One region of the Nocardia sp. 149-1B genome, then DNA from elsewhere that is predicted to be linked to it. Evidence: predicted binding sites of a transcription regulator. Region 1 holds the regulator's gene; the other holds the start of a gene.
What was found. Region 1 encodes LexA, which represses DNA repair genes until DNA is damaged. Its sites were predicted from a motif close to CGAACANNTGTTCG; they were not measured.
Positions count from the first base shown of each region.

Region 2: the regulator LexA is predicted to act here: its motif matches at 2,357-2,370, upstream of AC3ANS_RS14010 (HNH endonuclease signature motif containing protein).

Region 1 is NZ_CM173233.1:773,330-777,439, forward strand. Features, by position in the region: gene AC3ANS_RS03740 (alkaline phosphatase D family protein) at 1-1,153, opposite strand, end outside; gene AC3ANS_RS03745 (phosphatase PAP2 family protein) at 1,241-2,116, opposite strand; gene lexA (transcriptional repressor LexA) at 2,215-2,964, opposite strand; gene AC3ANS_RS03755 (SDR family NAD(P)-dependent oxidoreductase) at 3,037-3,831, shown strand; gene AC3ANS_RS03760 (LysM peptidoglycan-binding domain-containing protein) at 4,066-4,110, shown strand, end outside.
Region 2 is NZ_CM173233.1:2,923,441-2,927,550, forward strand. Features, by position in the region: gene AC3ANS_RS14000 (2-hydroxyacid dehydrogenase) at 1-395, opposite strand, end outside; gene AC3ANS_RS14005 (patatin-like phospholipase family protein) at 585-1,481, shown strand; gene AC3ANS_RS14010 (HNH endonuclease signature motif containing protein) at 2,407-3,651, shown strand; gene AC3ANS_RS14015 (GNAT family N-acetyltransferase) at 3,891-4,110, shown strand, end outside.

The DNA of each region.
Region 1 (4,110 bases):
TCATCACCGGGTTGCCGACGATCTTCCACTGGGCCCGGCCACGGGACAGCGACTCCTTGAGCCAGTCCAGCTGCTGGCGCCCGGTGATGGTCCGGTCCGGGTCGCTGACCTCGGCGCCCGGGACCTTCACCTGGGCGTCGCGGTAGCTGCGCAGGTCGAGCATGCTGATCTCGGCCAGCCGCCCGAACCGCAGCCGGCGGAACAGCCGGTCGCCGTCGCCCAGCCGCGCGGTGCCGTCCATCCGCACCGGCATCCACTCGTCGTAGGCCCGGTGCGCCCGCGCACGGCGCAGCCGGAAGTCGCCCTCGCCGAGGTCGGGGTTGTGGTTCTCCGCGCCGTCTCGGTAGGCGTCGTTGGCGACCTCGTGGTCGTCCCAGGTGAGGATCCACGGGTACTTCGCGTGCAGCGCCTGCAGGTCGGGGTCCTGCTTGTACTGCGCGTGCCGCTGCCGGTAGTCGGCCAGCGACACGATCTCGTGGGCCGGCACGTGCGGGCGGATGTCCTGGTCGCTCATCCCGTAGCCGTACTGCCCGGGCCCGTACTCGTAGAGGTAGTCGCCCAGGTGCACCACGGCGTGCAGGTCGTCACGCGCGGCCAGGCCGCGGTACGCCGAGAACCAGCCGGCCTGCAGGTTGGCGCACGAGACGATCCCGAACCGCAGGTGGTCGGGCGTCGCGTCCTCCGCGGGCGCGGTGCGGGTGCGGCCGACCGGGCTGGTGGTGCCGGCGTACCGGAAGCGGTAGTGGTACCAGGTGTCCGGCGCCAGCCCCGTGACGTCGACCTTGACCGTGTGATCGCGCGCCGGCCCGGTCTGGAAGGTCCCGCGACGCACGACCCGCCGGAACCCGGCGTCGGTGGCGACCTCCCACCCCACGTCCGCGCGCGGCCCCTGGCCCGAGCCGGGGGTGCTGGCGGCGGTCGGCGTGACCCGGGTCCAGATGAGCACGGCATGGGAGAGCGGGTCGCCCGAGGCGACGCCGTGGCGGAACGCGCGGCCGCGACGCTCGCCGATGCCACGGGAGTCTGCGGCAGAGCCCCAGGCCTCGGCCGAGCCGGCGAGCGGAGCGGCGACGACGAGAGCCGCGGCGCCCGCGGAGGCGGTGCCGAGGACGGTACGACGGTGGACGGGAGGCGGGGAGTCTGGCGCGGTCACGCCTCAGTGAACGACCGATCCGGTGCCGAGGCACGGACCGCCGAGTGTGAGCACCGTCTGTTCACCCGGGGGACACCCGGGCCGGGCTCACTGGTCCGCGTCGACCACGCGCCGAGCAGTCTGGAGCTGGTCCTGGACGGCGGCCGCATCGAGCGCCTCGGCCGCCTCGGGGACGAGGTACGGCGCCGGCTCGCGTCGTGAGTCGAGACGCAGCAGCCGCCGCAGCGGGATCCGGCCGATGGCCTCGGCGGCGGCCCAGCCGACCGCGATGACCAGCCAGCCCATGATCGCGTCGATCACCCAGTGGTTGCCGGTGCCGACGATCACGACCACCGTGCCGAGGGCGTAGAGCCAGCCCAGGACGCGGACCCACTTGCGGGAGGCGTAGATCTGCAGCGCGAGCGCGACCCACAGGGACCACCCGGCGTGCAGGGAGGGGAACGCCGCGAGCTCGTTGGTCAGCCCGCCCAGGCCCCGCGGCGCGGAGGCGTCGCCGCCCCACCAGCCGTCGGCGGCGTGCAGGCTGAGGACGTCGACGTACCCGCCGATGAAGCGCGGCGGCGCGGTCGGCAGCGAGATGTAGGCCGCCAGCCCGAGCAGGGTGCCGATCACCAGCGCCCGCCGAGCGGGACCGTAGCGGTCGGCGCCGAGGCGCCACAGCCAGATCAGCACGCCGGCGGTGACGACGTAGTGGAGGGTGGCGTACCAGTAGCTGCCGAGCAGGCCGATCACCCGGTGGTCGGTGAACAGCTTGTTGAGCGGGGTCTCCCACTGGATGCCCATGACGCTCTCGACGTGCAGCAGCTCGTTGGCACGGTGCAGCGCGGGCTGCATGTTCGTGTCGGCGAGCAGGCGGGCCAGGCTGTAGATCACCCAGAGCGCCAGGATCAACACGAGCTCGAAGATGCCGCGCACCCACCGCGGCAGGGGCCGAGGGCGGGCGAGCGCAGATGCTGTCGTCACAGCACCAGCGTTGTTCATGCATCCTCCCCGTGGCATCCGGATCGTCCCGGATATAACACCAGGGTCTGCTCAGGTATTTCCCCGACCACGAATGGACGTCAGACCCGGCGCAGCACCGCTGTCACCTTACCCAAGATGGTCGCATGGGTGCCGTCGATGGGATCGTAGGCCGGGTTGTGCGGCAGCAGCCACACATTTCCGTCCTTGCGCTGGAAGGTCTTGACGGTCGCCTCCCCGTCGATCATCGCGGCGACGATCTCGCCGTTCTCCGCGGTGGGCTGCTGGCGGATCGCCACGTAGTCGCCGTCGCAGATCGCCGCCTCGATCATCGAGTCGCCGCGCACCTCCAGCAGGAAGAGCTGCCCGTCGCCCACGAGCTCGCGCGGCAGCGGGAAGACCTGCTCGACGCGCTCCTCGGCGAGGATCGGGCCGCCGGCGGCGATCCGGCCGACGACGGGGACGTACCGTGCGGCCGGGAGGGCGTCGCCCACGCCGGTCTCGTCGAACGAGGTCTCCTCGGCGCCCGACATCGAACGACGGGCGGCCATCACCTCGGGCAGGAACACCTCCAGGGCCCGCGGCCGGTGCGGGTCGCGCTTGAGGAAGCCCTTCTCCTCGAGCGTCTTGAGCTGGTGGGCCACGCTCGAGGAGCTGGTCAGGCCGACCGCCTCGCCGATCTCGCGCATCGACGGCGGGTAGCCGCGGTGCTCGATCGAGTCCTTGATGTGCGCGAGCACGCGCTGCTGTCGCGGGGTCAGCCCCGTGGCGTCCGGGGGCCCGTCGGGCAGCTCGGTGACGCGCGAGGAGGCGCGGGATGCGGCGTTCTTGCCGGTCTTGGGCGAGGCCATAGGAGCACCGTAGCCATCTCGGCCGGTTCGTTCAAACACCTGTTCGAACGGCGTGTCGGACAGACTGCGCCCATGAGCACACGGGTGAAGAGCGCGGTCGTGACCGGCGGCGCGCGCGGGATCGGACGCGGGATCGCCGAACGACTGGTGCGGAGCGGGTACGCCGTGGTGGTCACCGACGTCGACGGCGAGGGTGCCCGCAGCTGCGCCGAGGAGATCGGCGCCGCGGAGGGCCGCGGGCTCGACGTACGCGACCCCGACGCCCACCGGGCCACGGCCGTGGCGGCCGGCCGCCACGGGGAGCTGACCGCGTGGTTCAACAACGCGGGCGTCGGCGACGACGGCATGATCGGCGACCTCTCCGACGAGGTCGTGCGGCGGATCGTCGAGGTCAACCTGCTCGGCACGCTGTGGGGGATGCGGGCCGCGGTCGCGGCGTTCGGGCCGCGTGGCGGCGACGTGGTCAACACCGCCTCGCTCGCGGGGCTGGGGCCGGTGCCGGGCTACAGCGTGTACGCCGCGACCAAGGCGGCGATCGTCTCCGCGTCGATGTCGGTGGCGGCCGAGACCCCACGGCGGGTGCGCGTCCACGCGCTCTGCCCCGACGGGGTGCGGACCGCGATGCTCGACGCTCAGCGGCCGGGCGGGCTCGGCGCGGCGCTGGTGCACTCGGGCGGCCGGATCCTCAGCGTCGACGAGGTGGCCGAGGCGGCCGTCGGCCTGCTCGGCGCGGGCCGCGTGGTGCGGACGGTGCCCGCGTGGCGAGGCGGGCTGGTCCGCGCGACCACGCTCGCTCCTGGCCTCGCCGGCCGGGCCACCGGCCTGTTCGCCGCGCAGGGGCGCCGGGCCATCGCACGTCGGGACTGACCTCCTCGGCCCCCTCGGGCCTCCTCGGAGACGACCTGGGCGCCTTCGAACAAATGTTCGTGTCGAGCCTTGATTCGTTCGAACACGTGCTCTACCGTCGTACACATGTTCGATCGAACGTCTGATCGAGTGGCCGGTCCAGACAGTCCCGGCGGGACTGTCGGTGGCCACCACTAGAACTGACATCGAGACAGCACGACCGACGGCAGACCGCCACTTCCCCAGGAGGTCACGATGAGCACGATGACGATCACCCCCACCGCCCGGATCCGGCAGGCG
Region 2 (4,110 bases), 2.2 Mb from region 1:
AGCGCCGGACGCCAGCCCGGCACCCACGCGTGGCGGCCCTGAGCGCGCACGAAGTCGGGCACACCGCGCAGGCTGCTGAGGATCAGGGTGAGCGCGAGCTCGGCGGTGGAGGTGTCGTGGATGCCGCGTCCGTTGCACAGCGTGACGCCGTCCGGGATGCTCCCGCGGAGGTTGTCGACCCCGGCGGTCAGCGTCTGCACGACCTCGAGGCTCGTCATCAGCGGCAGCACCTCCCCCACCCGGCTGCCCACCTGGTACGGCGGCACGTAGAACCGGACCTCCCCGACCGTGTCGGGCACGTGGTCGGTGGGGTCCACGACCTCATAGCGCAGTCCGTCGGGCGGGTCGCCCAGCTCCGCGGGGTCGAACGGCATCCAGACCAGTCGCTCGCTCACGATCCGAGCCTAAGAGGTCGCCCTCGGGGCGGCCCGAGCGGTAGCGTGACCGCGATCGTGATCGACCGGCAGGAGGTGAGCCCCATGAACGCAACACCCGCAACGGGTGCTCCCCTGCAGTCCACGATCGCGCGGCCGAGGTAGTCGTCGCCGGGAGCGCCCTCCCTGAGCTCTCGAGAGGCGACTCCCATGAACGACACTTCTTCCTCCCTCCCCACGCGCCGCGCCCTGGTCCTCGGTGGCGGCGGCTCGACCGGCAACGCGTGGCTGATCGGCGTCGTCGCCGGCCTGTTCGAGGCCGGCCTCGACGTGACGACGCCCGACCTGGTCGTCGGGACCTCGGCCGGGTCGACGGCCGCGGTCCAGATCACCAGCGCGAGCCCGACCGACCTGCTCACCGACGCACTGGGCCCGGTGCGCCCGGAGCGCGCCGGCTCGGCACCGAGCGGCGCCGTGCCCAGCTGGGTAGCCGGCCAGCTGGAGCGCACCCGCGCGATCATCGCCGCCTCGACCGATCCGGAGGACCTGCGCCTCCGGTTGGGGGCCGCCGCACTGGAGATCGACGCCGAGACCGACAGCGTCGTGCACGAGCGCTGGCGCGCCACGGTCGCCGCCCGGCTGCCCAGCCAGGACTGGCCGGACCGCCTCGTGCGCATCACGGCGGTCGACGCGCGCACGGGCGCACCGGTGGTCTTCGACCGCGCCAGCGGGGTCGACCTGGCCGACGCCATCGCCGCGAGCTGCGCCAGCGCCCGGCCCCACGCCATCGGCGAGCACCGGTACATCGACGGCGGCTACCGGCGCAACGAGAACGCCGATCTGGCGGCCGGGTACGCCCGGGTCCTGGTGCTCTCCCCCTTCGGCGGTCGCACCCGCATGCCGTTGCCGTGGAACCAGCACCTGGCCGCCCAGGTCGACGAGCTGCGCGCCGGCGGCAGCCTGGTCGAGACGGTCTTCCCCGACCCCGACTCCGAGCACCTGTTCGGCGCCAACGCCATGAACGTCTCGCTCCGCCCCGACGCCGCCAGCGCCGGCCACCGCCAAGGCCTCACCGTCGCCCCCACGCTCGCCGAGTTCTGGGGCTGACCGCGGTGGTAGCCGTCGGTCGAGCTTGTCGAGGCCTCCGAAGCCCTCGTGCCTCGGTCCAGATGTACGCCGGCTGCGGGTCGGCGGTGGTCGATGTTCTTTGGCAGCAAAGCGGTACGGCGCCGCTTCGGCACGGGTCCGCCGCCGGCTTCCCGACCGCCTCCTCGAAGCACGGTGGTTGAGGTGCGAGCGCAGCGAGCCTCGAAACCACCGCAGCCCGAGCGCCCGCGTCGAGATGTGCATCGGCTTCAGGCCGATTGTGGTCGCCGTCGTTGGCAGCAAGGCGGGACAGGTCCGCCGCGGTCACGGCCTCCTCCCGGCCCCCTGACCGCCGCCTCCCCGCGCGGTGGTTTCGAGGCTCGTCGCTGGGGCTCCTCGCACCTCAACCACCGACCTCCGGTGGTTGAGGTGCGAGCGCAGCGAGCCTCGAAACCACCGCAGCCCAAGCGCCCGCGTCGAGATGTGCATCGGCTTCAGGCCGATTGTGGTCGCCGTCGTCGGCAGCAAAGCGGGACAGGTCCGCCGCGGCCACGGCCTCCTCCCGGCCCCCTGACCGCCGCCTCCCCGCGCGGTGGTTTCGAGGCTCGTCGCTGGGGCTCCTCGCACCTCAACCACCGACCTCCGGTGGTTGAGGTGCGAGCGCAGCGAGCCTCGAAACCACCGCAGCCCGAGCGCCCGCGTCGAGATGTGCATCGGCTTCAGGCCGATTGTGGTCGCCGTCGTCGGCAGCAAAGCGGGACAGGTCCGCCGCGGTCACGGCCTCCTCCCGGCCCCCTGACCGCCGCCCCGACGACGGTGGTTGAGGTGCGAGGGCCGCCAGGCCCGAGCCTCGAAACCACCCCGCCAGAACGAGTCAAATCCGATCCTTGACAACTCGAACACGTGTTCGGTAGACTGTCGCCACGACTTCATCTCGGGAGTGGCGATGACCGCACAAGCTCACCCTTCACACCGGGTCAGCCGCGCCGTCACCGAGATCTCCGACGCCCTCGACCAGATCGCCGATGCGTCCCTGTGGTCCATGGACGTCCACGAGACCGCCGCCACCGTCGTCGAGCTCACCCGGGTCGCCGCGCGGGTCACCGAGCTGCAGGCCCGCCTCGCCTCGCACGCCGGGTCCGTGGGTGTGGCGGAGCAGGTCGGCGCCACCTCGGTGCCGAACTGGTGGGCGCACCAGACCCGCCTCGCCCACGCCGAAGCCCACCGGATCACCAAGCTCGGCACCGGCCTCGACCAGCACCCCCTCGTGCACGCCGCGTTCAAGGCCGGCGCCGTGCTGCCCGACCAGGCAGCCGTGATCATCCACGCCGTCGACGAGCTCCCCGACCACGTCGAACCAGACCTCCGGGACCGGGCAGAAGCGCACCTCATCGATGAAGCAGCCCACTACAACGCCAAAGAGCTCGCCAACCTCGGCCAAGGACTCCTCCACGTCATCGACCCCGAAGCAGCCGACGCCCACCAAGCGAAACTGCTCTTGCGCGAGGAACGCGAAGCAGCCATGGCGACCCGGCTCACCATGACCGACAACGGCGACGGCCTGACCCACGGGCGGTTCACCCTCCCGACCGCGCAGGCCGAGGCCTTCAAGAAGCAGCTCCTTGCCATCGCCGCACCCAAGCACCGCACCGCCGTCGACGGGCACCTCGGGGAACGCAAGCCCGGACCGCAGCGCATGGGACAAGCCCTCGTGGAGTGGATCGAGCGCTACCCCGCCAACAAGCTCCCGAACACCGGCGGAGTGTCCGCCACCGTGGTCGTCACCATCCCCATCGACACGTTGCAGGGCGGGCTCAAGCCCGGGGTCCTCGACACCGGTGCCGTGATCTCCCCCGGCCAAGCCCGACGCCTCGCCTGCGAAGCAGGGATCATCCCCGCCGTCCTCGGCGGCGCCTCCGAGGTCCTCGACCTCGGCCGCACCCGCCGCTTCCACTCCAAAGCCCAGAGGATCGCGATCGCACTGCGCGACAAAGGCTGCACCGCCGACCACTGCGACTGGCCACCCGGCATGACCCAGACCCACCACGACCCACCCTGGGCCACCGGCGGAACGACCGACATCACCCACGCCCGGCTCTACTGCCCCCACCACCACGCCCGAGCCCACGACCCCAACTACGAGACCACCCTGCTCCCCAACGGCAAGGTCGCCTTCACCCGGAGGACATAGACCGAAAGCCCCCCGCCGGTCGAGCAGCGAGCGCCAGCGAGCGCCCTCGAGCGCCCTCGAGACCCCCGCAACCCACCACCCCAACCACAGTGCGGGGACCTCGACAAGCTCGATCACCGGAACCACACGCCCGCCCGCCAGCCGCCCGAACACCGCCACCCCGCGCAGGCCATCGGGCGCCATCGCTCGCGACGCACAAACCGCTTGCCCGCAGCGCCGCGTCGTGACTTGATCGGCCGGTGGGCATCGAGATGGCGACCCCGGACGTCGCGGGCCTGAGCCGGGCGGCGACGGTGCTGCGCGAGTGGCAGGTCGACCGGGCGCCGATGCAGCTGCACCCGGGCGACCTCGGGTTCCACTGGCGCGACGGGGCGGAGCGTACGGCGGCCGACGTGCGGGTGTGGTCCCGCGAGGACCGGATCGTGGCCATCGGGCTGCTCGATGCGCCGCAGCTGCTGC